Regions from separate parts of the Streptomyces sp. NBC_01618 genome, predicted to be linked through region 1. Evidence: riboswitches for the same ligand, from Rfam matches in the RefSeq annotation. Region 1 holds a riboswitch; each other region holds the start of a gene.
The links. Region 1 has a riboswitch for cyclic di-AMP ahead of OH735_RS22835 (NlpC/P60 family protein). Riboswitches for the same ligand answer to the same signal wherever they lie in the genome.

Region 1 (2,314 bases):
TCGTGGTCGCGTCCGGGTAGTCCTCCTCGAACTGGAGGATGTTGCGGATGGTCGCGCCGCGGAAGGCGTAGATCGACTGGTCCGCGTCACCGACGACGCACAGCTCGGCGGGGGCGTCGGCCTCGCCGGCCGGGCCGACCAGTTCGCGTACGAGGGTGTACTGGGCGTGGTTGGTGTCCTGGTACTCGTCGACGAGGACGTGCCGGAAGCGACGGCGGTAGTGCTCGGCGACGTCGGGGAACGCCTGGAGCAGGTGGACCGTCGTCATGATGATGTCGTCGAAGTCCAGCGCGTTGGCCTCGCGCAGCCGGGACTGGTACATGGCGTAGGCCTGCGCGAGGGTCTTCTCGAACCCGTCGGCGGCCTGACCGGCGAAGGTCTCCTCGTCGATCAGCTCGTTCTTCAGGTTGGAGACCTTGGCCGTGAACGACTTCGGCGGGAAGCGCTTCGGGTCGAGGTCGAGATCGCGGCAGACCAGGGCCATCAGCCGCTTGGAGTCGGCGGCGTCGTAGATCGAGAACGATGACGTGAAGCCGAGCTTCTTCGACTCGCGGCGCAGGATGCGTACGCACGCGCTGTGGAAGGTCATGACCCACATGGCGTTGGCACGCGGTCCGACGAGCTGCTCGACGCGCTCCTTCATCTCGCCCGCGGCCTTGTTGGTGAAGGTGATCGCCAGGATCTGGCCGGGGTGCACGCCGCGCTCGGCGAGGAGGTGGGCGATCCGGTGGGTCAGCACCCGCGTCTTGCCGGAGCCCGCCCCGGCGACGATGAGCAGCGGCGAGCCCGCGTGGACCACGGCGGCGCGCTGCTCGGTGTTCAGCCCGTCGAGGAGCGCCGCGGGGTCGATGACGGGGCGGTGCGCGCCGTCGCGGTAGTACGCCTCCCTGGGCGGCGGGGGCCCGTCGAATACGCCCGCGAAGAGGTCCTCCGGCACCGCTTCGGGTGCGGAGTCCTCGGGGGGCGGCGGGGGCTCTTCCTCCGAGTGCTGGAGGCCGGCCAGGAAGCTGTCGTCAAAGAGGCTGCTCATCGCTTGTCGAGTCTAGGCCGCCGCACCGACACACGACGGCCGCATGCCGAACCGGACCCGGACCGCATGAGCGGCCCCATCCCCCTGCCGGGCACGCAAGGAGAGTGGACAGCCACGCACGGTGAGGAATTCCGGGCCCCCGCCCGCGCCCGCCGCCCCGCTTCGCCAAGGTCACGAAAATGTATCGGGCATATCGAACATCAACCTTCACAGCAGCACCATGGGTTGGCTAGCGTGCTCGTCCGGGCGGCCCGTACCCCCTGAGGCGAACCACGCCGAGCGGGCGCCCACGCCGAATCCGGGCTGCCCTCGCGGGAGTTCGGAACCGGGGACCCACACGCAGCACCGGGGTGAATCGGTCCTTGTCCCCACGCGGACCGTAGGGCAGCCTTCCGTTCCGCCCGAACCCGACAGCTAACCCGGTAGGCGGTCCACGGAAGGAGATGCCGGCCTTGGCGTCGCATCGCAAACCGCGCACCCGGATGCGCACCACCTCACCGGCCGTCGGGCTCACGACGGCGGCACTGGCGTCCGTGACCCTGCTCTCCACGCAGAGCGCGATGGCCGCCCCCGCTCCGAAGCCCGGCATCGAGGACGTCCAGAAGAAGGTCGACGACCTCTACCGGCAGGCGGGCACCGCGACCCAGCAGTACAACCAGGCGAAGGAAGCCGTCGCCACCCAGCGCACCAGGGCCGACGCCCTGCTGGATGATGTCGCCAAGCACGCCGACCAGCTCAACGAGGCCCGCAGGACGCTGGGCACGTACGCAACCGCGCAGTACCGCAGCGGCACCATCACACCGAGCGCCACTTTCTTCCTGGCCGACGACCCGCAGTCGTACTTCGACCAGAACCAGCTGATGGACCGGATGACCAGCCGGCAGCAGAGGGCGATCACTGACTTCCGTACGCAGCAGACCAAGGCGGCGAAGAAGCGTGCCGAAGCGGTGCAGAGCCTGGAGACGCTGACCACGACGCAGACCACGCTGCGCACCAGCAAGCAGGACGTCCAGAAGAAGCTGGGCGAGGCGCGCGCGTTGTTGTCGAAGCTGACCGCCGAGGAGAAGGCGCGGCTCGCGGAGCTGGAGCGGAAGAAGAAGGCGGAGGCCCGGCGCAAGGCGCAGGAACTGGCCGAGCGGCAGGCCGCCGCCAAGGCGGAGGCAGACCGCAAGGCCGCGGAGGCCGCGGAGGCCGCGAAGGAAGCGGATTCCGGCACCGGTACTGGTACGGGCACCGGCACGGGCACCGGCACGGGCACCGGCACCGGCTCGGACAGCAGCGCCA
Region 2 (2,314 bases), 630 kb from region 1:
GTCGGCGCCGCGAAGTCGAGGCCGGTGTGGTAGCCGGAGGACCACATCGAGCCGGCCTGGCCGAAGGTCGAGGTGATCGTGTACGAGGAGGTCGGGATGGCGTAGCTGGCGGCGAGCTTGGCGAGCCGCAGGGCCTCGGCCTTCTTCTTGGCCTCTTCCTCCGCCTTCTTCTTTTCGGCGGCGGCCTTGGCCTCGGCCGCGTCCTGCTGCTTCTTGGCCTCGGCGGCTGCCTTCTCCGCGGCCTCCTTCTCCTGGGCGGCCTTGGCCTCGGCGTCGGCGGCGTCCTGCTGCTGCTCCGCCTGCTGGAGGATGCGCGCACGGAGCGCCTCGCCCGCGTCCGACGTGCCCTGCTCGGCCTCGGTGGTGGTGAGGCCGGCGGTGGTGAGCGGTGCGGCATCGGCGGCGACAGCGGCCTTGTCGGCTTCGGACTCCCCGGAGAACAGAGCACCCACGCCCGGAAGGGACTTGGCGTCGGGAAGGTTGTCCGCGATGGAATCGGGAAGGGAGATGGAGACCGGCGGCTTGCTCTGCGCGGTGGCCATGCCGCCCGCACCGACCGCCGCGATGACGCCGACCCCGAGCACCGTGGAGCTACGGGCAAGTCCGTTGCGCTGCTTGGCGACGCGGTGCCTGCCGCGTACGGGGCGGACGGACTCCTCGGTGGGGTTCCACTCGTCCCAGCCGCGTTCGGGCTCACCGTTGCCGTCGGCGCGGACTTCGCCACCGAAGTCACCGGCGAAGTCGCCGCCCGGCTCGGTGCCGTACGCCGCTCCCGTCCCACCGGTCCCGTAGTCGGAGGCGGTCCCGTAGTCGGGGCCGAAGCCGGAGTCGGAAGCGAAGCCGGAGTGGGAACCGGATCCGAAGTCGGTGCCGAAGTCGGTGCCGAAGTCGGGGTTGAACCGAGAGGGAGCCTCGGGGGCAGGCTTGTTGGACGCCACGGGGGCGCACTCCTTTCCTTCCTTCTCGCCTACCGGGTTAGCTGACGGGTTCGGAGCAGGAAGGTCTCCTACGGGCCCCTCCGCCTCTCACGAGACGCAGGTGTCCGATTCACCCCATGTAGGTGGTTCCCCGGTTCCCTTGCGGAATTCGGCGCTCGCGCACGGTGCCGCCACTGACGACGGCTGGGACGACCGCGCTGCGTTATCGAACGTTAATAGACACCGGGGCCTGATTCCAAGCTGTTCCCACTGATCGTTCACGCCTTTGGCCTGGACTTTACGGTGCACAACCGGGTGAAATGGGATGAGTTGATCACCCCTCAGTCACCACCCGATTTCTGACGTTGCGTCAAATGTTATGCGGAGTGGCGCGCTTCGGTTACGTACGGTGGCATCCCGCGCCCAAGGCCCGCCCGGCACGCACGAAAGCCCCCGCCCCACTCGTCACACCCCTTCCAGACCGACGATCTTCACGGTCCTGCGCCGGTCCGGCTGCCCCTCCGCGGGACGTACGACCGCGAGCAACGCCATGTCGTCGGTCGTCTCACCCCCCGTGTGCAGTCGTACGTCATCGGTCAACGCGGACAGCAGCTCCTCGGGCCCCGGGAAGATCCGACCGCGCAGCCGGACCGCCGGGTCGTAGAAGACCCCGTCGGTGTTCCGCGCCTCGGAGAGGCCGTCCGTGTACAGGAGCAGGGTCGTCCCCGCCGGCAGGTCCCACTCGTCCGACCTGTCGGGCCACGCTCCCAGGTCCATCCCGAGCGGCAGCGCGGGCACCGTCGGCCCCAACACATCCAGCGCCCCGTCCGGGTGCAGCAGGATTGGTTCGGGGTGGCCGCGGTTGACGACCCGCACACGCGACAGCCCGGCCGGGATCTCGGCCAGCACGGCGGTGATGAAGCCCTCCACCGCGTCGAGCCCGCCCCGCCGCGTCCCCTCCCGCGCCAGCGCCCGCTCCAGCCGCTGCGCCACACCCTCCAGCGAACGCTCCTGCTCGGCCGCCTCCCGGAACGCCCCGATGATCACCGCCACCGACTCCACGGCGTCGAGCCCCTTCCCCCGTACGTCCCCGACCACCAACCGCACCCCGTACGGGGAGTCCGTCACGGCGAACAGGTCACCGCCGACGAACTCGTCCGCCTGCGCCGCCTCGTACCGCGCCGCCACATGCAGCCCGCCGATCCGGTCGGACGGCTTCGGCAGCACCGCCCGCATGGCGGTCTCCGCGATGACCCGCGCGGACGCCAGCTGCTCATTGCTGCGCCGCACGACCCCGTTGATCACGACCGCGAGTACCGAGACGGTGGCCAGGGTGAGCAGCTCGATCAGCGGCACGACGTCCGGCAGCGTGTTGCTGTACAGCCGCAGCACGACCA
Region 3 (2,314 bases), 1.7 Mb from region 1:
TCCGGCCTCGCGGAGGACGGGACGCTGCCGGGCGTCGATCCGGGGGTCGCGCCCTCGCTCGAGCCGACGCAGAGCGCGGAGCCGGCTGACGGCACGTCGGCGTCCCCGGCCGACGGCGCCACGCCGTCGGACGGCGTCACGGACGCCACGGACGCCACGGGCGGCAAGGGCGGCAAGGGCGGCTCGAAGGGCTTGGGCGGTGCCGACGGGTCGGCAGGGAAGGCCGAGCCCTCCGCGCAGCCTTCGGCCACGGAGTCGGCCGCCCCGTCCTCCGACGCGCCCGAAATGCCTGATACGCGTGATTCATCCGATTCCTCCGGCCGTACGGGTGGTAAGCACCGTGGCGCCCCGGCCCCCGAGGGGGGCCGAGGTGCGGGCGGCGGCCTCGACCGCGAGTCGGGACGCCACGCCTCCCGGGGCGACGGTGGCGCACGCGACGCGGGCGCGTCGGCCGCCGACGGCATGTACACCGTCCACCCCGGCGACAATCTCTGGGCGATTGCTGACGCACAGAAGGTTCCTGGTGGCTGGCCTGCGCTCTATGAGGCCAACAAGGGGGCCGTCGGCAACGACCCGGACCTCGTCCTCCCTGGCCAGAGTCTTGATCTCGGCGTGGAGGCCGAGTGAGGGCGGTATGAAAATCGACTAAAAGAGCCCCAAAAATCGGGGTAGTTCAGGGACCTATGTCCGCTTATGCGTAAGTGAGACATGGGTCTCTTTGCGTCAATTGGCGTGTCGCGCCCAGGGGCTCCCGTCGTATCGCGTCCCACCTGCGAAAACGATGGTTCCTCACATGCAAGTAAGGGCTGATTGTCCGATGTGTTCATCTTTGAAAGTGGGGGTTGCCTATGTTTACGGTCGGAACCGCTCGCACCGCGGGCCCCGTCGACCGTCACGCCGAATCCTGCCGTCGGTCGAAGGGAACAGACGCGTAAAGCGCCGTAGGCAGGAGCGGGGGACCCAGGTAAGCGCCGGGCCCGATCGTCGAAAGACGCATCAGGACCGGCTTGGGGTGAAGTCGCGTGCTAGGACGTGCGACCGGGCAACTCACTTGGCCCGAACCCGACAGCTCACCTCGTAGGCGTCGGTGAGGAGAAGTTCCATGCTGTTTTCCAGCAAGGGCAAGCACCGCCGCCCGTCCAAGGCCGTCCGTGTCGCCACGCTCGCCGGTGTCGCCGGTGCCGCCGTCGCCGTTCCGCTGATGGGCGCGACCGGCGCCTCCGCCGCCTCCGTCGCCACCTGGGACGCCGTCGCCCAGTGCGAGTCGGGTGGCAACTGGTCCATCAACACCGGTAACGGCTACTACGGCGGTCTGCAGTTCTCGCAGTCCAGCTGGGCCGCCGCCGCCGGTACGCAGTACGCCCCCCGTGCCGACCTGGCCACCAAGGCCCAGCAGATCGCCACCGCCGAGAAGCTCCTCGCCATGCAGGGTCCGGGCGCCTGGGGCTGTGCCGGTGCCGGCAACCTGACCAACGACGGTGTCGACCCGGGCGTCGACACCGGCTCCTCCTCGAACTCCGGCGCCACCAAGCAGCAGAGCGCCCCGGCCGCGCCGAAGCAGCAGGCGCAGCCGAAGAAGGCCGAGCGCACCGAGGCTCCCGCCGCCGACCGCTCGGACCGCTCCGCCGCCCCGCAGGCCGAGTCGAAGAAGACCGTCACCACCCCGACCGGCCAGAAGGTCGGGAAGGGTGACGGCGAGTACAAGGTCGCCTCCGGCGACTCCCTGAGCAAGATCGCCGCCGACCACAAGGTCAAGGGCGGCTGGCAGCGGCTGTTCGAGCTGAACAAGGACATCGTCAAGGACGCGGACCTGATCTACCCGGGTCAGCAGCTGCACCTGACCAAGTAGTCCAGGGCCTCTCCTCCCCGAGCACCCCGGCCCGGCGCGCATCCCCCGTATGCGCCGGGCCGGGGTTTCCTGTGTCGCGCGCCACCCCCGCGTGACGCCTCTGCTCTGTGTGATCGTTCAACTGTTGTAGTTACTGACCAATAAAATTCTGACGGTTTGTCTGGCAATGCTCGCCCTCGGGTCCTTTTTCGTCCCAGGGGTCGGGCGGTCGTCCGGCTGAGCGGGCCGGGCCGGTTAGGCTCTTGTCGCAAGGCCAAAGTGACCCTGCACAACCAGTGTCATATCCCAGAAGGAGATGCCTCGTGCCGTCCATCGACGTCGTCGTAGCCCGGGAAATCCTCGACTCCCGGGGGAACCCCACGGTCGAGGTCGAGGTTGGCCTCGACGACGGCAGCACGGGCCGTGCTGCCGTGCCGTCCGGCGCCTCCACCGGTGCGTTCGAGGCCATTGAGCTTCGCGACGGTG

Region 2: another riboswitch for cyclic di-AMP. It lies ahead of OH735_RS19885 (M23 family metallopeptidase); the one in region 1 lies ahead of OH735_RS22835 (NlpC/P60 family protein).
Region 3: another riboswitch for cyclic di-AMP. It lies ahead of OH735_RS14645 (transglycosylase family protein); the one in region 1 lies ahead of OH735_RS22835 (NlpC/P60 family protein).

Annotation. Positions count from the first base shown of each region.
Region 1 is NZ_CP109297.1:4,877,699-4,880,012, reverse strand. It holds gene pcrA (DNA helicase PcrA) at 1-1,030, opposite strand, end outside; cyclic di-AMP (ydaO/yuaA leader) riboswitch at 1,311-1,475, shown strand; gene OH735_RS22835 (NlpC/P60 family protein) at 1,474-2,314, shown strand, end outside.
Region 2 is NZ_CP109297.1:4,250,580-4,252,893, reverse strand. It holds gene OH735_RS19885 (M23 family metallopeptidase) at 1-938, opposite strand, end outside; cyclic di-AMP (ydaO/yuaA leader) riboswitch at 950-1,102, opposite strand; gene OH735_RS19880 (PP2C family protein-serine/threonine phosphatase) at 1,383-2,314, opposite strand, start outside.
Region 3 is NZ_CP109297.1:3,139,395-3,141,708, reverse strand. It holds gene OH735_RS14650 (transglycosylase family protein) at 1-627, shown strand, start outside; cyclic di-AMP (ydaO/yuaA leader) riboswitch at 928-1,099, shown strand; gene OH735_RS14645 (transglycosylase family protein) at 1,103-1,849, shown strand; gene eno (phosphopyruvate hydratase) at 2,152-2,314, shown strand, end outside.